DNA from 2 places in the Zafaria sp. Z1313 genome. Region 1 is predicted to be linked to the other one. Evidence: riboswitches for the same ligand, from Rfam matches in the RefSeq annotation. Region 1 holds a riboswitch; the other holds the start of a gene.
What was found. A riboswitch is a leader RNA that binds a small molecule or an ion and turns the genes downstream of it on or off. The one in region 1 is predicted to bind S-adenosylmethionine.
Positions count from the first base shown of each region.

Region 2: another riboswitch for S-adenosylmethionine. It lies ahead of ACQ3I4_RS01415 (bifunctional o-acetylhomoserine/o-acetylserine sulfhydrylase); the one in region 1 lies ahead of ACQ3I4_RS07940 (flavin reductase family protein).

Region 1 covers NZ_JBNWUK010000006.1:52,672-63,729, reverse strand. The annotation lists gene ACQ3I4_RS07965 (aminotransferase) at 1-2,557, opposite strand, end outside; gene ACQ3I4_RS07960 (GyrI-like domain-containing protein) at 2,715-3,230, shown strand; gene ACQ3I4_RS07955 (MFS transporter) at 3,274-4,713, opposite strand; gene dnaB (replicative DNA helicase) at 4,751-6,124, opposite strand; gene ACQ3I4_RS07945 (hypothetical protein) at 6,669-7,178, shown strand; gene ACQ3I4_RS07940 (flavin reductase family protein) at 7,228-7,734, opposite strand; SAM riboswitch class IV at 7,791-7,907, opposite strand; gene rplI (50S ribosomal protein L9) at 8,051-8,509, opposite strand; gene rpsR (30S ribosomal protein S18) at 8,527-8,766, opposite strand; gene ACQ3I4_RS07925 (single-stranded DNA-binding protein) at 8,834-9,418, opposite strand; gene rpsF (30S ribosomal protein S6) at 9,460-9,765, opposite strand; gene ACQ3I4_RS07915 (GNAT family N-acetyltransferase) at 9,960-10,586, opposite strand; gene ACQ3I4_RS07910 (M18 family aminopeptidase) at 10,615-11,058, opposite strand, start outside.
Region 2 covers NZ_JBNWUK010000001.1:313,195-324,252, forward strand. The annotation lists gene ACQ3I4_RS01395 (DeoR/GlpR family DNA-binding transcription regulator) at 1-272, shown strand, start outside; gene tpx (thiol peroxidase) at 314-811, shown strand; gene ACQ3I4_RS01405 (CPBP family intramembrane glutamic endopeptidase) at 965-1,738, shown strand; gene ACQ3I4_RS01410 (VOC family protein) at 1,763-2,407, opposite strand; SAM riboswitch class IV at 2,556-2,673, shown strand; gene ACQ3I4_RS01415 (bifunctional o-acetylhomoserine/o-acetylserine sulfhydrylase) at 2,739-4,088, shown strand; gene metX (homoserine O-acetyltransferase MetX) at 4,118-5,281, shown strand; gene ACQ3I4_RS01425 (SGNH/GDSL hydrolase family protein) at 5,344-6,219, opposite strand; gene ACQ3I4_RS01430 (alpha/beta hydrolase) at 6,318-6,980, shown strand; gene ACQ3I4_RS01435 (RNA-binding S4 domain-containing protein) at 7,012-7,242, opposite strand; gene ACQ3I4_RS01440 (DNA/RNA non-specific endonuclease) at 7,390-8,205, shown strand; gene ACQ3I4_RS01445 (DMT family transporter) at 8,304-9,281, shown strand; gene ACQ3I4_RS01450 (glycine--tRNA ligase) at 9,506-10,888, shown strand; gene ACQ3I4_RS01455 (GNAT family N-acetyltransferase) at 10,891-11,058, shown strand, end outside.

The sequences.
Region 1 (11,058 bases):
CGATCGCCCGCGTCGTGAGCACGCCGCCGAGCGGGAAGCCGTTGCCCATGGGCTTGGCCAGAGCGACGATGTCCGGGACCACTCCCTCGCGCTCGAACGCCCACTGCCGCCCCGTCCGGCCAAAGCCGAGCTGCACTTCGTCGGCGATGCACAGCCCCCCGTGCGCCCGGACGGCGTCGTAGACGGCCGCGAGGTAGCCCTTCGGCAGCAGCACCCCGCCCGCGTTGCCGAGCACGGCCTCGCTGATGAACGCCCCCACGGGCGCGCCCGCCGCCTCGCGCTCGGCGAGCCGGGAGGTGAGGTCCGCGGCGTGCCGGGCCCCGGCGTCGTCCGCCGTTTCCCCTCCCGGGACCCGCCCGTGCAGGGGATGCGGCGCATCGGCGAGCACCACCCAGTCCGGGCGCGTGCCGGCGGCGTGCGGGTTGTCGAACGCGCTCGTCGTCACGGCGTCGGCGCCGGGCGTCCACCCGTGGTAGGCCTCGCGCAGGGCCGCGACGCCGGTGCGCCCCGTGGCCGTGCGGGCCAGCTTGAGCGCCAGCTCCACCGCCTCGGAACCGCTATTGACGAGCAGCACGGTGTCCAGGCCGGACCCCTCCGGGGCGAGCTCGACGAGCCGCTCCGAGTAGTCGGCGAGCGCCTTGTAGAGGAAGCGCGAGTTGGTGTTGAGCAGGCGCAGCTGGGACGCCGCGGCCCCGGCGACGCCGGGGTGGCCGTGGCCGAGGACCGAGACGTTGTTGACCAGGTCGAGGTAGGACCGGCCCGAGGAGTCCACGAGGTGGTGCCGCCAGCCGCGCTCGAACCGCGGGGGCTCGGCGAAGAACCGCTCCTGCGCGGAACTCGCGTGGGCGTCCCGGCGCCGCTGCTCGGCCGCGGCGGACGGCTCGGCGGCCGTGGGGGCCAGCCCGAGCAGCACGGCGGGGTCGCGGGTCAGCCGCCGCCAGGCCGGGGCCAGCGCGCCCGTGGTGAGGAAGGGGACCTCGGCGCGGTCCTCGGGCGCCTCCGGCGCGGTCCACTGGATCCCGACGGCGCCGCCGAGCCCCGGGTACGACGTCGGCGCCGTGGCCAGGAGCGCGCCCCGCGGCACCCGCCCGTCGGGGTCGGCCCAGCGGGCGGGGACGACGCCGGTGAGCAGCAGGCGCCGCCCGTCGGCACCGCGCAGCTCCACGGAGTGCGTGTCCCAGGCCAGGGCGCGCCCGTCCCACGGCGCCGTGAGCGGGAACGGCTCGTTCGTGTAGAGCTGGAGGCCGAGCGGGATGGTCGACGCCGGACGGCGCGAGAGCGCGGGCGTGCGGGTCAGGCGCGGGGCGCCGTAGGGCAGGACGACGACGGGGTGCCGGGTCAGCGCCTCGGAGGCCAGGCGGTCCTCGGCGTCGGGATCGGTCCACGCGCCCGCGTCGAGCAGCGGCGACTCCACGCCGACGTCCAGCACGTGCGCGCCGCCGAGACGTGCCAGCGGGCCGGGGGCACCGTCGTCGTCCTCCTCCCGCTGCGCGAAGCCGAGCCGCTCGAGCACCGCGGCGGTCCCGGCCTCGACGGGCAGCGAGACGGCCTCGAGGAACCCGGCCCACTCGTGCTCCATGCGCTCGGCGGCGTAGTCGTTGCCGGGCTCGAGGGCGGTCTGCTCCCAGCCCGCGGCGACGAGCACGGCGGTCCGCAGCACGACGAGCGGCCACAGCGCCCGCGCCTCGGCCTCGGACAGGGCCAGGCGCGCGTGGTAGGCCTCCGCCGCGGCGAGGACCGCGAGGGGATCGCCCGCCCGGTGGCGCAGGAGCGACGCGCACAGCACCGCGGGCTCGGCGACGCGCCAGCCGCGGTGCAGGTCGCCGAAGTCGAGCACGGCCAGGCCTCGGCCTGGGGCGTCCACGACGTTGTCGTCGGTGAGGTCCCCGTGGATGGGTTGGAGCGGCAGGTCCAGGGACAGCGGGGCGATGAGCCCGTGTGCGCGGGCCGCAGCGGTGGCCACGGCCGTGGCCCGGCGGGCGTCGCCGATCGAGCCGAGGCCGGCCTGCACCTGCTCGAGGCCGCGGCGCAGGTCCCAGCCCAGCTCCCGGTCCAGCCCCGGGTGGTCGAAGCCGGCCAGGGCGCCGTCCAGGCCGGCCGCCGCCTCGCCGAGCCGGCGCAGCACGGCGTCGTCGAGGTGCCCGGCCGCGTAGAGCGTGCCGCCCTCGACGTACTCGAAGAGGCGCACGTGCTGGGTGGGTCCGTCCTGCAGCTCCACGCGCTGGAGCATGGCGCCGTCGAGTCCGGGCAGGGCCGCGGCAGCGAGCCCCGGGCGGGCCGCGTTGACGTGGGCGATGCCCTCGAGCTGGGCCTCGAGTTCCCGGGCGGAGAAGGCCGTGTTATCCAGCTTGAGCACGCCGCGGGACCCGTCCGCGCCGTCGACGAGGAAGTTTCGATCCTGGTTGCCGCCGAGCTCCCGCGCCGTCCCGTCCAGGCCGAACAGCGCGTGGGCCAGCGCCTCGGCGTCGCGGGGATCGGCCTCGGGGCGGCGCAGGCCGCGGCCCGGCGTGGATGCGGTTCCGGTCTCTTCGACGGCGAGACGGCGTGGGGCGGGCACGGTTCCTCCAGGGGGCGGTGCGGTGGCGTGCTCCCATTATGTCCTGCCGCCCGGCGGCCCGGGACCACCCGCTGGCGCACCCCTTGGACGTCCCCGGGCCGCGGCGTAGAGTGGCGCTCACCATCACCCCGCCCCGCACCGAGGAGCAGGACATGACATGACAGAGCACAGCAGACACTGGGGGGAACCGCGGCTCGAGCCCGTGGTCCTGCACGTCGCGGAGGCGCGCACCGCCGTCGTCCGGGGCGCGGGCATCGACGCCGGCGGGCTGCGCGGCTTCTTCGACACGGCGTTCGGGGCGCTCGGGGCGGTCCTCGCCCGGGAACAGCTCAGCCCCGTCGGCCCCGCCTTCTCGCTCTATCCGAGGATGCCCGCCGCCACGGTGGACCTCGAGGTCGGCTTCGCGATCGACCACCCGCTCGTCGGCCGGCACACGACGGAGTCGGGGCTCGTTGTCGAGCAGTCCAGGCTTCCCGCGGGCGCCGTCGCGACCGTTTCCCACCTGGGCTCCTACGACGGGCTCGGCGAGGCGTGGCAGGGCCTCGTGGACTGGGCGGCGCGGACCGGGCACGCCGCGGGGCTGCCGTTCTGGGAGGTCTACGTGACGGAGCCCGGCCCGGAAGCCGACCCGGACACGATGCGGACCGACCTCTACCTCCCGGTCAGCGGCTGACCCCACCTCGGAGACCGACAGGACGGTGGCGACCGACGGGCCGTCAGCCGCCGGGCGCCACGCCGGGCCCCGCCGTCGCCGCGGCGCGGGTGCGCGGGGCCGCCAGCGCCGCGCCGAGCGCGATGGCGGTGGCGAACAGGAAGACCGCGGCGAACGGCGCGGCCGGTACCGCGGCGAACACGATGCCCGTCAGCGCGAGGGCGAGCGCCGCGCCCATCGAGTCGGCGATCGACAGCGCGGAACTGTTGGCGCCCTGCTGCCCGGGCGGCGAGGCGGCGAGCGTCATGACGCTCAGCCGCGGGTACATGAGCCCCATGCCGGCGCCCGCCACGGTCCACGCGGCGATCGCGACGGCGGCCGGCCAGCCGAGCAGCGTCGTCGCGAGCACGCCTGTGATGCCCGTCAGGACGAGCAGCGCCCCGCCGGCGACGGCGCGCGTGTGGTCCAGTCGCCCGCCCAGCCGGCCCTGGACCGCGGACGCCCCCGCCCAGCTCAACGCGGCCCCCGTCAGCGCGAGCCCCGCGAGCGAGGCGGGGAACGCGTAGCGCTCCATCAGGAGGTAGGGCAGGTACACCTCGGCGCCGAGGAACCCGGCGGAGACGGCGCCCCGGACCAGGATGACGGTGGGCAGGCCCCGGCGCGCGGTCAGCGTCCCGGGCGGCACCAGGCGGCGCAGCGCGGCGAGGGCCGCGGCCGCTGCGGCCACCGACCACAGGGCCGCGGGCCACGGGAGCGCACCGACGCGGTCCAGGGCGAGGACGGCCACCGCGGCGAGCACCGACCAGAGCAGTCGGGTCCGTGGGCGGGTCGCGCCCGCCCCGGCTCGGCCGGGCGCGGCCTCTCCGGGCCGGGGATCGGGGAGAGGTCGGGACTCCGGGGCAGGCCGCGGCGGCAGGGCGGCGAGGGAGGGCCTCACGAGCAGCAGGGCGGCCGCGACGAGCACGACGACGCCGAGGAAGACCCAGCGCCAGCCGACGGTCTCCGCCGTCGTCCCCGCCACGAACGGGCCGATCATCGAGGGCACGACCCAGGCGGCCGCGAAGGCGGCGAAGATCTGCGGATGCAGGGCGCCCGGGTAGATCCGGGCGACCACGACGTACAAGGCCACCGTGATGCCCCCGCCGCCGAGCCCCTGCAGGAGGCGCCCCGCGACGAGGACCTCCATGCCGGGGGCGAGTCCGCACACGAGCAGCCCGGCGCTGAACAGGAGCGACGCGGCGTAGAGCGGTCCAGTGGGTCCGGTGCGGTCGGCCCACGCACCCGCGGCGACCATGCCCACGACCCCTGCGGCCAGGGGTCCGGCGAAGGCCAGGGCGTAGAGCTGCGCCCCGCCGAGCTCCGCGCTGACGACGGGCATGATCGTGGTGACGGCGAGCGACTCGAACGCGGCCAGGAAGACCAGGACGAACGAACCGACCGTCGTGGCGGCGAGGCCCGGGGCCAGGATGCCGCTCCGGGGCGGGCCGGAATGCGGCGTGTCCATGCGCCGACTCTAGCGCCGCCCGGACGCGGGTGCCGAACTAGAAGCCGCCGCCCTCGCTCGCCATGTTGTTGAAGCGCTGGTAGTGCCCCTGGAACGCGACGACGATGGTCTTGGTGGGGCCGTTGCGGTTCTTGGCCACGATGATGTCCGCCTCGCCGGCCCGCGGGGACTCCTTGTCGTAGACGTCCTCGCGGTGCAGCAGGATCACCATGTCGGCGTCCTGCTCGATCGAGCCCGACTCGCGCAGGTCGGAGACCATGGGGCGCTTGTCCGTGCGCTGCTCCGAACCACGGTTGAGCTGGGACAGGGCGACGACCGGCACGTCGAGCTCCTTGGCGAGGAGCTTGAGCGCACGCGAGAACTCGGAGACCTCCTGCTGGCGGGACTCGACGCGCTTGCCGGAGCTCATGAGCTGGAGGTAGTCGAGCACCACGAGCTTGAGGTCGTGGCGCTGCTTGAGCCGGCGGCACTTGGCGCGGATTTCCATGAGCGACATGTTCGGCGAGTCGTCGATGAAGAGCGGCGCCTCGTTGAGCCGGCCCATCGTGGTGGCGATCTTGCCCCACTGCTCGTCCTTGATGGTGCCCTTGCGCAGGTCCTGCAGCCCGATGCTCGCCTCCGCCGAGAGCAGGCGCATCGCGATCTCGTTGCGGCCCATCTCGAGGGAGAAGACGACGGTCGTGAGGTTGTTCTTGATGGCCGCCGAGCGGGCGATGTCGAGCGAGAACACCGACTTTCCGACGGCGGGGCGCGCGGCGACGACGATCATCTGGCCGCCGTGCAGGCCCTGCGTGAGCTCGTCGAGCTCGTAGAGCCCCGTGGGGACGCCCGTCATGCCCTCCCCGCGGCTGCCGGCGGACTCGATCTCGTCCACCGTGCTCTCCATGACGTCCCGCAGCGGCACGTAGTCCTCGGCCGTGCGGCGCTCGGCGACGGCGTAGATCTCCGCTTGCGCCTGGTTGACGATCTCGTCGACCTCGCCGTCGTGGGAATAGCCCATCTGGACGATCTTGGTGCCGGCGTCGACGAGGCGCCGCAGGACGGCGCGCTCGCGGACGATCTCCGCGTAGAAGCCCGCGTTGGCCGCCGTGGGCACGGACTGGATGAGGGTGTGCAGGTAGGCGGGGCCGCCGATGCGGGAGATCTCGCCGCGCTTGGTGAGCAGGTCCGAGACGGTGACCGCGTCGGCGGGCTCGCCGCGGCCGTAGAGGTCGATGATGGCCTCGAAGATCGACTCGTGGGCCGGGCGGTAGAAGTCGATCCCGCGGAGCACCTCCACGCAGTCGGCGATGGCGTCCTTGGAGAGCATCATGCCGCCGAGCACGCTCTGTTCGGCGACGAGGTCCTGCGGCGGGGTGCGCGCGAGGTCGGCGTCCCTCGATCCGCCCTGTTCGGTCTGCGCCAGTGACACGCCGTTCCTTTCGCCCGCTGCCCCGGGGCCGCCGGCGGCGGGCCCATGATGCCCTCCCCAGTATCCCAGCCGCCGCCGCGCGCAGGGAGCGGCATGGACGGCTGTGGATAGTGGTGGAGTGCTGTCACCCTAGCCCCTCTCCCGCCCGTTCCCAAGACAGTTATCCACAGCCCATGTGGAGAAGCTGTGGGAAGAGGGGCCCGTTATGTGCACAGCTTGGGGAGGAAGCTGTGGATGAAATGCCAATTTCAGAATCAATCCGGCTCTGACTAGGTAAAACATCCTCTGCTAGCTGTTGATGGAAGAAAGTTTGTCATCAACATTCAGGTGCCACTTGCAGGTTTCGTTGGGGAAAACCCTCCGCTGGAACGGCGTTCTCCACAGGTGACCGGCCGGTATCCACAGACACGCCCGGGATCTGTGCACGAACGGCCGGGCGTGTGGTTGTTCCGGGCGTCCCGGCGCTGGGATACTGGGGCATGGCCGATCCCGAAGCCCGTGGGCCCCGTCCCGGGCGGGAATCAACGACGCTGGGAGCCCCGACATGGAACTGATGGCCACGATCCTCATCTGGACGGCGCTGATCGTCGGCGCGGCCGCCCTCATCCGCTGGGTGTTCGTCACGCGGCCCCGCAACGAGCTCAACGAGGCCGACGTCTACATCCAGCGGCTCAATGCGGAGGCCGCGCAACACCAGCTCGACGACGCACGCAAGGCCGACGAGCTCCGCCGGGCCACGACCGAGCGCACGCTCGCCGCCCAGCGCGCGGCACGGGAGCGCAGCGGCCGGCCGGAGGTGCCCACCACGCGCGGACCCGGCATCAGCGCCTCGCGGGCCGCGGCCGAGGCGGCGCCGAGCGACCCGACGGCTTTCGGGCGGCGCACGGCGGTCGATCCGACGGCGGCCCCGAGCGCCTCCAACGCCGACTACCAGGCGGTCCTCGAACTCGTGCGGCGGGGCCAGCACATCGCCGCGATCAAGAAGGTCCGCCAGGACACGGGGATCTCGCTGACCGAAGCCAAGCAGTTCATCGACTCGCTCGCGGGGAAGTAGCGCCGGACCGGGAACCGCTTCCCCGACGGGTTCCTCGACGAACCTCGTCCTAGACGAACGTCTCGGAGTGGAGGCGGCGGAACGCCGAGCCGTGGAAGACGAGCGGCGCGTTCGCCCCGTCGTGTGTGGCGTGGCCGTGGACGCGCAGCAGGACGACGGTGTGGTCCCCGGCCGGGATCTCCTGCTCGATGCTGCAGTCGAGCCACAGCGAGGCGTCGTGGAGGAAGAGGGCGCCCTCGTCCGTGGAGTCGAGCCGGAGCCCGGCGAAGCGGTCCCCCGACTTCGAGGCGATCTGCTTGCAGACGCCGTCGTGCCCCTCGCCGAGGATCGAGACGCCGATGCGGGCCGAGTCGCGCAGCTTCGGCCACGTGCGGGAGCTGTTCTGGGCGGAGAACAGGACGAGCGGGGGCTCGAGCGAGACGCCGACGGTGAAGGACGAGGCGACGATCCCCTGCGGCTGGTCGTCGACGATCGCGCACAGCGCGGCGATCCCGGACGGGTGCTGGGCAAAGGCGTTGCGCAGGGTATTGGGGCTGAGGTCCTGGGACAGGGACATGGCTTCCTCCGGTGTGCGGCACACCGGGGCGCGCACCCTCAGGGTGCACCGTCGATGCGCGGTACTTGCCGCACCGGGGCGTCCGGCCGGCCGAATCATCACCTGGAGCACCCCACTACCGTGAGAGGGTTGCCGGCCGACGAGCCAGGGCTTGGATGTCGACACTCTTGATTCACCACCAACGCTAGGCGCACCCGGACGGGCGGGTCAAAGGTCGGCGCAACATTTCGCAAGGAGGGCCCGAACGCGGAAGGACCCCCGTCCACCAGGGACGGGGGTCCTTCACGGGCTCCGGAGAGGCTCCGGGACCGGGATGCTACTTCTTCTTCGCCGGGACGACCTGCAGGTCGATCGTGGCGGAGACGTCCTCGTGCAGGCGCACGGTGGCCTGGTAGTTGCCGAGCGACTTGATGTGCTCCGGCAGCTCGACCTTGCGCTTGTCGATGGATCCGAGGCCGGCCGACTCGACGGCCTTCGCGACGTCCTCGGCCTTGACGGTGCCGAACAGGCGTCCGGACTCGCCGGCCTTGACGGTCAGCTTGACCGGCTTGCCGGTCAGCGACGCGGCGAGCTGCTGCGCATCCTCGAGGGAGGCAACGGCGCGCGCGGCGCGGGCGGCCTTGATCGACTCGACCTGCTTCTCGCCGCCCTTGGTCCAGGTGATGGCGAAGCCGCGGGGGAGAAGGTAGTTACGGGCGTAACCGTTCTTCACCTCGACGATGTCGCCAGCGGTGCCAAGACCCGTCACTTCGTGGGTCAGAATGAGCTTTGCCATGGTGTGTTTCCCCTTCCCTAGCCGCGGCCAGCGCCGGAGTAAGGCAGCAGGGCAACCTCGCGCGCGTTCTTGATGGCCTGGGCGATCTTGCGCTGCTCCTGGACGGAGACGCCGGTCACGCGACGGGCACGGATCTTTCCGCGGTCGGAGATGAACTTGCGCAGCAAGGCGACGTCCTTGTAGTCGATGACGGTGATGTCAGCGGCCTTCAAGGGATTGGACTTTGGTTTGGGCTTACGGAGTTCAGCCTTAGCCATCGTGGAGCTCCTTTATCAGGTGGAGCCCGCAGAACTGTTCTGCGGGATGGTGGATATATCTAGGTGTTTAGAAGGGCGGTTCGTCGTTGCCCGGGTTGCTGCCCCAGCCGCCGCTGCCGGCGGTCGAGGGAGAGGACCAGGGGTCCTCGGCCGGGGCGTTGTTCCAGCCGCCGGAAGACGCGCCGGAGCCCGCGCCGGCGTTGCCGCCGCCGAAGCCTCCCGCGTTGCCGCCGCCGAATCCGCCGGAGTTTCCTCCGCCGAACCCGCCGCCGCCACCGCCGCCACCGCGCTGGACGCGCTTGACGGTCGCGGAGGCGTACCGCAGCGAGGGGCCGATCTCGTCGACCTCAAGCTCGATCACGGTGCGCTTTTCGCCTTCCTTGGTTTCGTAGGAACGCGACTTCAGCCGGCCCTGGGCGATGACGCGCATGCCCTTGGTCAGCGTCTCGGCGACATTCTCGGCAGCCTCGCGCCACACCGACGCGCGGAGGAACAGCGTTTCGCCGTCCTTCCACTCGTTGCTCTGGCGGTCGAAGGTCCGGGGGGTCGAGGCAATGGTGAAGTTCGCCACTGCGGACCCCGACGGGGTGAAACGAAGTTCCGGGTCGCCGGTGAGATTACCGATGACCGTGATGACGGTCTCGCCTGCCATGGTGCCTCCTCTGGTCGGTTTCTACTGCGGTTCCGCGCAGACTACTCTGCGGAGACCTTCTGGTCTTCCGGGCGGATGATCTTGGTGCGCAGGATCGTCTCGGTGAGAGACAGCTGGCGGTCAAGCTCGGCGGAAGTGGCCGGGGTGGCGGTGAAGTTGACCACGGCGTAGATCGCCTCGGTCTTCTTCTTGATCTCGTAGGCCAGACGACGGCGGCCCCAGATGTCGACGTTGTCGATGGTCCCGCCATCGTTGCGGACGACGTCCAGGAACTTGCCGAGGGTCGGCTCCACGGTACGCTCGTCGACCTCGGGGTCGATCAGTACCATCAGCTCGTAAGCACGCATGTGAACCCACCTCCTTTGGGCTAAACGGTCACGGTCTTTCCGTAACAGGAGGTTCTTTGCGTTGGCTGTCCCGCCGGCCCGCGAACCGGGCACGGCACAAACAGCCTGAACCATCCTACCGGATGCCTCCCGATCCACCCTAAACGCCCGGGCGCCGCCGCGGGACGCCTGTGAGGGGCCTTCCGCAGGGCGCCCTACGCGGCTCCCCCGCCCGCCATCCAGTCCGGCAGCAGCAGTCCCATGCAGACGGCGTCGATCCGCTGCCCGTCGTAGACGAGGGCCGCCCGGCGGAGGCCCTCGACCTCGAACCCGGCCTTCTCGTAGACGCGCTGCGCCCGCGGGTTGAAGGCGTAGACCTCGAGGCCGATCCGGAACAGCTCCGTCTCGGTGAAGGCGTAGCCGAGCAGCGTGCGCAGCGCCGCGGTGCCCAGGCCGCGGTCCCGCCCGCCCGGCCCGATGAGCATGCGCAGGTTGCAGGACTGGTTGGCCGGCTCCCACTCGTTGAGCACGATCTCCCCCACGCAGCCCCCGCCCTCCGCGTCGACGACGGCGAGGTCGAGCCGGTCGGGCTGCGCGGCGCGGCCGCGGTAGCAGGCGGCCGTCGCCTCGTCGATCCGGGGCGAGGCCGCCGCGGCCGCCGCGGAATCGTGCACGGATCCGGTCAGCCGCAGCACCTCGGGGTCGGCGAGCACGGGGCCCATGGCCTCGATGTCCTCGTCCGTGAACGGACGCAGCAGCACGGGCCCGCCGTCGAGCACGGGCTTGTGCGCGAACGCCGTCCCCTGCCCGTCCACCATCCGCCGTCCCTGCCCGTCCACCATCCGCCGTCCCTTCCCGTCCGCCGCGCCGCTACGCCGCGAAGAAGGCCCGGCAGACCCGGGACAGGCGCAGCGGGTCCTCGACGCCGCACAGCTCGCGCGCGGAGTGCATGGACAACAACGGAATGCCGACGTCGACGGTGCGGATCCCGAGGCGCGTCGCCGTGAGCGGCCCGATCGTGGAGCCGCACGGGATGACGTTGTTGGAGACGAACTCCTGGTAGGGGACCCCGGCGTCGTCGCAGAGCCGGGCCCAGAGGGCGGCCCCGACGGCGTCGGTCGCGTAGCGCTGGTTCGCGTTGATCTTCAGGAGCGGGCCGCCGTTGAGGACCGGGTGGTTCGCCGGATCGTGCCGCTCGGCGTAGTTCGGGTGCACGGCGTGGCCCGCATCGGCCGAGACGCACACGGAGTCCGCGTACGCCCGGTACCGCTGCGCGTCGTCGGCCCCGAGTCCCGCGGAGATCCGCTCGAGCAC
Region 2 (11,058 bases), on a different contig from region 1:
GCCCGACGGTCCACGACGAGGCCGAAGCGGCGGTCAACTCGCTCATGGCGGCCCGGGCGGCCCGCGCCTACGTCGTCGCGGATTCCTCCAAGATCGGCCGGCGCGCGTTCGTCTCGCTCGAGGGCGCGCGGTTCGGCCACGTCGTGACCGACGCCGACCTGGACGAGGCACAGCGTGCGCTGCTCGAGGGCGCCGGCTACGAGGTCGTCGTGGCCGAGGACGCGGCCGACGACGAGCGGCCGGCCGCCGACGCGGCGCAGGGCGGCGCGTAGCACGGACCGTGACGCCGGGCCGTCCGTGATAGACAGGAGTCATGGCAACCACCGCATTCAGGGGAACCCCCGTCCAGACCATCGGCGAGCTTCCGACCGCCGGCACCACCGCCCCGGGCTTCGAGCTCACCGCCGCGGACCTGTCCGCGCTGAGCAGCGAGGACCTGGCCGGGCGCCGGGTCGTCCTGAACATCTTCCCGAGCATCGACACGGGCGTCTGCGCCGCGAGCGTGCGCCGCTTCAACGAACTCGCCGCCTCGCTCGAGAACACCGCCGTCGTGTGCGTCTCCGCCGACCTGCCGTTCGCCCTGTCCCGCTTCTGCGGCGCCGAGGGCATCGAGAATGTCGTGGCCGGTTCCACCTTCCGCTCCGCGTTCGGGCAGGACTACGGCACCACGCTGATCGACGGCCCGCTGGCGGGCCTGCACGCGCGCTCCGTCGTCGTCCTGGATGCGGACCGCACCGTGCTGCACACCGAGCTCGTCCCCGAGACCGGCCAGGAACCGGACTACGACGCCGCGGTCGCGGCCCTGGCCTAGCAGGCACCACCGGCCACGGGCCACGGACAGCCCGGCGGAAGCGCGCCACCACGCGGAGCCGCCGGGCTGTTCCGTGCCCGGGGGCCACCGCTTCCGGCGCAGGGGGGAGCTCGGTGCCGCCCCGGGGCCGCAGGGGCCGTAGGCTGGGTGACCATGAAGCACCCCGAGCCGCCCGCCGTGGGCACCGAGCGGAACATGCTGCGGGCCCAGCTGCTTCTGGTCCTGGCCCTCTCGCTCGGCCAGTCCGCCGTCTACGCCGTTGTGAACCTGCTGGACAAGCTGTCCCGGGAGCCGCTCGCGCAGCAGACGACGCGCATGAACACGAGCCTGAACGACCGGCAGTACTTCGACCTGACGTACCAGCTCCTCGACATCGGCTTCTCGCTCGTACCCGTCGCGCTCGTCTTCTTCTTCCTGCACCAGGCCGGACGCAACGGCTTCCGGCTGTTCGGCTTCGATGGCCGCCGCCCGTGGCCCGACGCCGGCTGGGGCCTGCTCCTGTTCGGGGCGATCGGCGTCGGCACGCTCGGCGTCTACGCGGCGGGCCGGGCCCTGGGCATCACCACGGCGATCGTCCCCGCGGCCCTGGATCCGTTCTGGTGGACCATCCCCGTGCTCGTCCTCTCCGCGGTGCGCCACGGGATCCTCGAGGAGGTCGTCGTCGTCGGCTTCCTCTTCCACGTGTTGCGCCGGATCGGCTGGGGCCCCTGGGCCGTCATCGTCGCCAGCGCGCTGTTCCGCGGCAGCTACCACCTCTACCAGGGGTTCGGGCCGTTCATCGGCAACGCCCTCATGGGACTCGCCTTCGGCTGGTTCTACCACCGCTACGGCCGGGTCATGCCGCTCGTGATCGCCCACGCGCTCCTGGACTCGGCCGGGTTCGTCGGATACGCGCTCCTGGGGCCCGCGATCGGCATCGGTTCCTAGCGGGCCCGCCTTGCGGGCCGTGGGCTAGAGGGTGACCGGGCCGTTCGGCGTCTCGAAGGTCACGGACAGGATGCCGGGGGTGCCGTTCGGGGCCTGCCACTCGACGTCCACTCCCTCGAGCGGGTTCTTCTCCGGCGTGCCGAGCCACTCGCGGACGCGTTCGACGGAACCGGCGATCGCGATGCGGCTGATCCGGCCGGCCGGATCCAGCGCCTTGGAGGGGTGCAGCTCCTCGGTGCCGTCGTCCCAGCGCAGCATGTAGGGCACCTGCGGGTCGGCGATCAGGCCCTTGATGCCGATCTGCTGCCACGTGAGCTCGCGGCCGTCGGGGAACTTGCGATTGCCGGGGACCGAGGCGCGTCCGAGCCGCTCCTCGAAGGGGGCGAGGTCCTCCACCGCCACGCACCAGCCCATCCAGCCGCCGCCCATTTCCGAGCGGGCCCTCACGGCCTGCCCGAACGGGGCCTTGTCCGAGGCCGGATGGTTCAGGACCTCGACGACCTCGAGGTACTGCTTGTTCTCGAGCGGGAAGATCACGTTCCGCGTCCCGAACCGCGGATGGACACCGCCCTTGACCGATTCAAGCCCCAGCTGTTCTTCGATCCTGGCCGCCGTGGCCGCCAGACCGTCCTGTCCGCACGCATATGAAACATGGTCCAACCTCATCATGGGTTCATGATGGCACTTTGTGATGTGGGTCTCGACTTAGGCTCCCCTTGCTTGTGGCGGCCGCGGAGGCGCGTCCGCTTTCACGCCGCGTCATATTCGCGCGGCGCCGCTTGCGGCCCCGCCCGCTCCCGGGCCAGACTGGATCCCAGGTCATGAGTGCCAGCGCTAAACCCCGGTTTGCTGGCCGGCAACCCTCCACTCGCGGTGGGGTGCCCCGGGTGAGGACCGGGCCGAGCATCAATCCCGATGCCCGGCAAGCGCGGGTCACGACCCCGTCGGCAGGCACGGCCGCCGGACGGGGGAACGGCCCTTCGATGGAAGGGAAGCCACCATGTCCAACCACTGGAACTTCGAGACGCGCCAGATCCACGCCGGCCAGAGTCCGGACGCGGCCACGGGCGCCCGGGCCCTGCCGATCTACCAGACCACCTCGTTCGTCTTCCCGAGCGCCGAGAGCGCCGCGGCCCGCTTCGCGCTGGCCGAGCTCGAACCGATCTACACGCGCATCGGCAACCCCACGCAGGAGGCCGTGGAGAACCGCATCGCGGACCTCGAGGGCGGCGTCGGCGCGCTGCTCCTGTCCTCGGGGCAGGCCGCGACGACGTTCGCGATCCTGAACGTCGCGGGCGCCGGCGACCACATCGTGGCCAGCCCGAGCCTCTATGGCGGGACGCAGAACCTGCTCAAGCACACGCTCGCCCGCCTCGGCGTCGAAGTCACCTTCGTCGCCGACCCGGACGACCTGGGGCTGTGGCGCGACGCCGTCAAGCCCAACACCAAGGCCTTCTTCGGGGAAGTCGTCTCCAATCCGCGCCAGGACGTGCTGGACATCGAGGGCGTGAGCGCGGCGGCCCACGAGGCCGGCGTGCCGCTGCTCGTGGACAACACGCTGTCCACCCCGTACCTGGTCCGCCCGATCGAGTGGGGCGCCGACGTCGTCATCCACTCGGCGACCAAGTACCTCGGCGGCCACGGCACGGCGATCGCCGGCGTGATCGTGGACGCCGGCCGCTTCGACTACGCCGCGGATCCGGAGCGGTTCCCGGGCTTCAACACCCCGGACGAGTCCTACAACGGACTGGTCTTCGCCCGCGACCTCGGCGTGGACGGGATCCTCGGGGCCAACCTCGCCTACATCCTCAAGGCCCGCGTGCAGTTGCTGCGCGACCTCGGTTCCTCGGTGGCGCCCTTCAACGCCTTCCTGATCGCGCAGGGCCTCGAGACCCTGAGCCTGCGGGTCGAGCGCCACGTCGCCAACGCCCAGAAGGTCGCCGAGTGGCTCGAGGCGCGTTCCGACGTCGTGTCGGTCGCCTATGCGGGGCTGCCCTCGAGCCCGTGGTTCGAGCGCGGACGCAAGTACGGTCCGCGCGGCACGGGAGCCGTGATCGCGTTCGAACTGGCCGGCGGTGCCGCCGCGGGCCAGGCCTTCATCGACGGGCTGCAGCTGCACTCCCACGTCGCCAACATCGGCGACGTGCGCTCCCTGGCCATCCACCCGGCGTCGACCACGCACGCGCAGCTGACCGAGCAGGAACGCCGCTCGGCCGGCGTCACGCCCGGCCTGGTCCGGATCGCCGTGGGCATCGAGCACGTGGACGACATCATCGCGGACCTGGAGGGCGGCTTCGCGGCGGCCTCCGCCGCCGACGCTCCGGCCGCCGACCTCGAAGCGGTGAAGTGAGCATCGACGTCGACACCGCACGCGGCACGATCGGACGGGGCGGCCAGGCGGCCGCCCCGTCCGGCGTGCCCTCCGGCGACGGCATCCTGCGCGTGCTGCGCACGGGCGCCTTCGCCTTCGAGACCGGGGGGTTCCTGCCCGCCGTGGACCTCGCCTACGAGACGTGGGGGAGGCTCAACGCCGACGCATCGAACGCGGTCCTGCTGCAGCACGCCCTGACGGGGGACACCCACGTGGCGCGCGGGGACGGGGCGGAACCCGGGTGGTGGGACGGCTTCATCGGCCCGGGTCGGACCATCGACACGGAGCGGTACTTCGTCGTCGCCGCCAACATGGTCGGCGGCTGCTACGGCAGCACCGGGCCCTCGTCGCCCGATGCCGACGGCGTCCCCTGGGGCTCGCGCTTCCCGTTCACGACGATCCGGGACTCCGTACGGCTGGAGGCCCGGCTCGCCGACGAGCTCGGAATCGACCGCTGGCATGCCGTGGTCGGCGGTTCGATGGGTGGCGCGCGCGCCCTCGAGTGGGCGGCCGAGTTCCCGCACCGCGTCGGGCATTGCGTCGTGGTCGCCGCGACGGCGCAGGCGAGCGCCGAGCAGATCGCGTTCGCCCAGGCGCAGTCGGCGGCGATCCGGCTGGATCCCGGCTTCGCCGGCGGGGACTACTACGACGCCGGGGCCGACCCGGGCGGTACCGCCCAGGGGGCGCGGGGTCCGGTCGGCGGGCTCGGCATCGCCCGCCGGATCGCGCACGTCACCTACCGTTCCGAGCCCGAGCTCGAGTCGCGCTTCGGCCGCGCCGCGCAGCCCGGGGAGAGCCCGCTCGGTTCGGCGACGTCCGAACGCGGGCGCTACCAGGTGGAGAGCTACCTGGACCACCAGGCGGACAAGCTCGCGGCGCGCTTCGACGCCAACAGCTACCTGGTCCTGACCGAGGCGCTCATGAGCCACGACGTCGGCCGCGGCCGGGGCGGCGTGGAGGCGGCGCTCGCGCGTCTGGATTCGACCCGCTTCTTCATCGCCGCGGTGACGAGCGACCGGTTGTACTGGCCGGAGCAGTCGGAGCGCCTCGCGGCGCTCCTGCCGGGCCGTCCGCCGGTCCACGCCATCGACTCGCCGATCGGGCATGACGGCTTCCTCACGGACATCACGCAGCTCGACGCGCCGCTGCGCGCCACGGTCTTCGCCGGCTGAGCCGCGGGAGCGGCCGGGCCCCGGACCCCTCCACCCGGCGGGGCCGGGCGTGCGTCCCGCGCCTAGCCTTCCCCGTGCTGCCGCTCGGGATCGCCGGCGCCCACCGTGCCCGTCGAAAGCGGGGAGGCGAGCGGGCGCTTGGCGGTGACCCCGTCGCCGCTGGAGCGGCCGCGCAGGCGGCGCAGGACCCAGGGGGTCAAGTGGGTCCTGGCCCAGACGAGGTCCTCGCGGCGGGCCTCGCGCCAGGGCTTCGGCACCACGGGCTTGACCTGCAGGGGCTCGAGCTCGTGCGCCACGTTGAGGGTGTCCAGGAACATCGCGGCGATCGTGTGGTGGCCCAGCGCCGAGAAGTGCAGCCGGTCCTCGGCCCACATGGCCGGGTGGTGCAGCTCGCCGAGGGACCAGAGGTCGGCGACCACGGCGTCGTGCCGCGCTGCCACGGTGCGCAGGTTCTCGTTGTAGATGGCCACGCGCCCGCGCCGGGTGTTCAAGACGGGGGTCGTGCCGATGTCGGGGCCGTTGAACAGGACGACAGTGGCCCCGGTGGCCGCGAGGTCGCCGATGAGGACGTCCATCTCGGCCGCGAGCGCGTCGGGGTCGCCATTGGGCCGGATCACGTCGTTGCCGCCGGCGCAGATGCTCACGAGGTCGGGCTTGAGCTCGATCGCGGGGCCGACCTGCTCCTCGTGGATCTGCCGCAGCAGGCGCCCGCGGATCGCCAGGTTGGCGTAGGCGAAGCCCTCCACGCCGCGGCTGAGCTCCTCGGCCGCGCGGTCCGCCCAGCCCCGGCTGCCGCCGGGGGAGGATGGATCCGGGTCGCCGATGCCCTCGGTGAACGAGTCGCCCAGGGCCACGTAGCGCCGCCAGGGATGCCGTTCCACGTCACGGGCGTCGTCGCCGACCGTGTCGGACCAGGGGGAGGTCTTGTGGTTACTCACGGGTACATCCTCGCAAATCGAGGCCCTCGGCGCCATGCCGGGCCCAGGTCCGACGTATTGCTTCAAGCTTCAATGACGCGCGTGGTTCAATGGTCTCCATGAGTGCGCATGCCTGGAATCCCGTTGTCGTCTGGTCCCGCCCCGAGTCCGAGCGGGCGGGGACGCCCCTGCTCGTCATGTTCCACGGCTACCTGTCCCACGAGCGGGACCTGATCGGCCTGGCGCCGCTGCTCCCCGCCGAGTTCACGATCGCCTCGGTGCGCGCGCCCCACGCCCTCGGACCCGGCTTCACGTGGTTCCCCCTGACCCAGGACATCGACTATTCCGTCGAGAAGGTCGTCGAGGCCTGCGGGGACGTCTGGTCGTGGCTGGACGCCGTCAGGGACCAGCACAGCTCCGTGACGCTGCTGGGCTTCTCCATGGGCATGGCCGTGGCGACGTCCGTGCTGCGCCACCGCCCCGCGGACGTCGACGCGGTCGTCGGGCTGTCCGGATTCGCCGTCGACGCGGGCGGCGACGCGTTCTTCGACGACGAGGCGGCCCGCCGGCTCCGCCGACCGCTGTTCTGGGGCCGTGGCCAGGCGGACGCCGTCATCGGCGAGGACAAGATCGCCCACACCCTCGCATGGGCCAGGGACCATGCGGAGCTGAGCAAGATGCTCTACGCCGGACTGCCGCACTCGATCAACGAGGCCGAGATGGGCCACGTCTCCGAGTTCCTGCGGCACCACGTCCTGGACCGCAGCGTGGCCGAGGCGTAGCGCGATCCGGGCGCGGCGCCGCGCTCCGGGCTCAGGCCCCGGACTCGACGCGGATGCGCTCCCCGTTCGCCTCGACCTCGTCGCCCGGGCGGACCTGGCGGCCCCTGCGCGTCTCGATATCGCCGTTGACCTTGACCAGCCCGTTCTCGATGAACTCCTTGGCCTGGATCCCGTCCTCCGCGAGGGAGGCCAGCTTCAACAGCTGGCCGAGGCGGATCGACTCGTCGCGGATGGCCACGGGCAGCGGTTCGTGTGCGCTCATGGAACCATCATCCACCATGCGTCCTCCGCCCCCGGAACGCTCCCCGGCGGACCGGAGGCCGGCACCGCCGTCGTCCGCCGCGACCCCTCGCCGGATCCCCGGCGCAGGAGTAGCGTTGGACCCAGGACCGGACCCCAGGGGGAAGCCATGGACTGCAACGCGCACCGCACGGGATACGACCCCGGATTCCTCGGCCCGGCCATCGAGCCGCCGGCACGGGCGGGGGAGGGAGCCGCGGTCGCGTACGACGACGGCGAGGTCGTCCCCTACGCCCACTTCTCCCTGTCCATGCACGGGGCCAGGCGCCTGGCGCGCTGGGTCGCGTGGAACATCGACGGCGGAGGACTCATGAGGCTCAACCGCACCGGGATCCGCTTCACCAAGGACCGGCGGGTGCCCGCCGGGCACCAGGCCGGCGACGAGCTCTACTCCGCGAACCGCCTGGACCGCGGACACATCGCCCGGCGGGCCGACCTGCTGTGGGGAGGCCGCGAAGAGGCGGAGGCGGCCAATCGGGACTCCTTCTACTTCACCAACATCGCCCCGCAGCTCGACGACTTCAACCAGAGCAGCCGCCAGGGCGTCTGGGGCCGCATCGAGGACGCGCTCTTCGAGGACGTCGAGGTCCAGGGGCTGCGCGCCTCGGTCTTCGGCGGACCCGTCTTCCACGACGACGACCGCGTCTACCGCGGCGTTCCGATCCCGCGGGAGTTCTGGAAGCTCGTCGCCTTCCTCCACGACGACCACCTCACGGCACGCGCCTTCCTCCTGACGCAGAACCTCTCCGTCCTCGAGGCCCTGGAGATCGACGAGTTCCGCACGTACCAGGTCTCCGTGGCCGAGCTCGAGGACCGGACCGGGCTGCGCTTCGACGCCCCGCTGCACGACGCCGACACCCTCGCCGTGACCACCGACGACGCGCTCCGCCGGCCCCTCGACGCCCCCGCCGACATCCAGTGGTGAACGCCCGCGGGCCCCGCGGGCGCGCCGTCATGGAGGCCGTGCCCCTGGGGGCCACGCACTAGCATGGGCCGGTGAGCCAGAGCCCCGTACCCCGCCCGATGCCCGCACCCGGATCCGCCGCTGCCCGGCGTGTGCTCCCGGTCTGGGCCGGCCTCCTCCTGGCGGTCTTCGCGGGACTGCTCATGCCCCTGCAGGGGCGCGTCAACGGGGGACTGAGCACGGCGATGGACGACGGCGCCGGCGCCGCGACCGTCAGCTTCGCCACGGGCCTGATCGTCATGACCGTCCTCTCCTTCGCCCTCCCCGCCGGCCGCCGGGGGCTCGCCCAGGCGCGCGCGGCCCTCCGCGACCGCGACTTCCCCCGCTGGTACCTCCTGGCCGGCGTGCTCGGCGCCTACCTCGTCCTCGGCCAGGCGAGCGCGGTGCCGCTCATCGGCGTGGCCGTGTTCACGGTCGCCGTGGTCGCAGGCCAGACGATCAGCGGCCTGCTCGTGGACCGGATCGGCTTCGGACCCGGAGGCCGCCGCGCCGTGACGGTCCGGCGCCTGACCGCCGCGGTCGTCATGGTCCTGGCTGTCGCGTGGGCCGTGTCTCCGCGGATGACCCCGGGAAGCGACGGCGACCCGGGCCCCCTGCTTCCCGTCCTCCTGCCGTTCACGGCGGGGCTGCTCATGGGGTTCCAGCAGGCCATGAACGGGACGCAGGCCGCCCGCTACGGCACCCCGATCACCGCGACGTTGTTCAACTTCGCCGCCGGCGCCCTCGTGCTCGCCACCGCGTGGGCGGTCAAGGTCCTCGTCGGCGGCGGAACCGCCTCCTGGCCGGGCGAGTGGTGGCTCTATACGGGCGGACTGTTCGGTTGCATCTTCATCGCCATCGGCGCCGTCCTGGTCCGCTCCCTCGGCGTCCTGGTCTCCGGGCTGTGCATGATCGCCGGCCAGCTCGTCGGCTCCCTCGCCATCGACCTCGTCCTGCCCGCTCCGGGAACGATCATCGCCCCGGCCACGGTCCTCGGGACGCTCGTGACCCTCGGCGCGGTCGTCCTCGCGAGCCTTCCCGGACGGCGCCCGCGGTAGGCGCGGCCCCGGCGTCGTCCTCCGCCCCCGCGCAGACCGCGAATCCTTCCCCCCTCGCACGGACCGCGCCTCCCTCCTCCGCGCCCGGCCCGAGCCACCCGGCCCCCGCTGCCGGCGACGGATTGCGGCGGCGGCAAGGCGCCGCGCTAGGCTGTGTCGGTAGCATTTCCCACCCCCGTTGCGGACCGCAACCAGCGGCCACGTGAACCTTTGGAGTTGTATTCATGGCGCCCCAGTCCAAGCTCGACCAGGTCATCTCCCTCGCCAAGCGGCGCGGCTTCGTCTTCCAGGCGGGTGAGATCTACGGCGGATCCCGCTCCGCGTGGGACTACGGACCCCTGGGCACCGAGCTCAAGGAGAACATCAAGCGCGAGTGGTGGCAGACGTTCGTCCGCGGTCGCGAGGACATGGTGGGGCTCGACTCCTCCATCATCCTGCCCAAGCAGGTCTGGGAGGCCTCCGGACACGTCGCGACGTTCACCGACCCGCTCGTCGAGTGCACCTCGTGCCACAAGCGCCACCGCCAGGACCACCTCCTCGAGGCCTTCGAGGCCAAGAAGGGGCGCGCGCCGGAGTCCATGGCGGACATCGCCTGCCCCGATTGCGGCACCAAGGGGCAGTGGACCGAGCCCCAGCTCTTCTCCGGCCTGGTCAAGACCTACCTCGGCCCCGTGGACAACGAGGCGGGCCTGCACTTCCTGCGCCCCGAGACGGCCCAGGGCATCTTCGTGAACTTCAACAACGTCCTGACCGTGTCCCGGAAGAAGCCGCCGTTCGGCATCGGGCAGATCGGCAAGGCGTTCCGCAACGAGATCACGCCCGGCAACTTCATCTTCCGCACGCGCGAGTTCGAGCAGATGGAGATCGAGTTCTTCACCGCTCCCGAGGACGCCGACACGTGGTTCAAGGACTGGGTCGAGGAGTGCTGGACGTGGTTCCTGGACCTGGGCATCGACCCCGAGAACATGCGCCGCTTCGACGTCCCCGAGGACGAGCGCGCCCACTATTCCGCGGGGACGATCGACTTCGAGTACCGCTTCGGCTTCCAGGGCTCCGAGTGGGGCGAGCTGATGGGCGTCGCCAACCGCACCGACTACGACCTCGGCTCCCACACGAAGGGCTCCGGCACCGAGCTCAGCTTCTTCAACCAGGCCACGGGCGAGCGCTACACCCCGTACGTGATCGAGCCGTCCTTCGGCCTGACCCGGTCCATGATGGCCTTCCTCGTCGACGCCTACACCGAGGACGAGGCCCCGAACGCCAAGGGCGGCGTGGACAAGCGCACCGTCCTGAAGCTCGATCCGCGCCTGGCCCCGGTCAAGGCCGCCGTCCTGCCGCTGAGCCGCAACGAGGAGCTCTCGCCGAAGGCGCGCGACCTCGCCGCCGAGCTGCGCCGGCACTGGAACATCGATTTCGACGACGCCGGCGCGATCGGCCGGCGGTACCGCCGGCAGGACGAGATCGGGACGCCGTTCTGCATCACGGTGGACTTCGACACGCTCGAGGACCAGGCCGTCACCATCCGCGAGCGCGACACGATGGCGCAGGAGCGCGTGGCCCTGGACCAGGTCCGGAGCTACCTGGCGGCGCGTCTGCTGGGAGCGTGAGCATGGCCGAGCTGAGCTACCGTCCCTGGACCGACGGCGACGACCTGGCCCTGCTGCAGGTGTGGGGGGACCCCGCCACACCGCAGGCCCATCTGGACCGCACGATGCTGCGGCCCGCGAGCGGGGATCCCTGGGCCCGGACGCTCGTGGCCGAGGACCAGGGCGTCCCG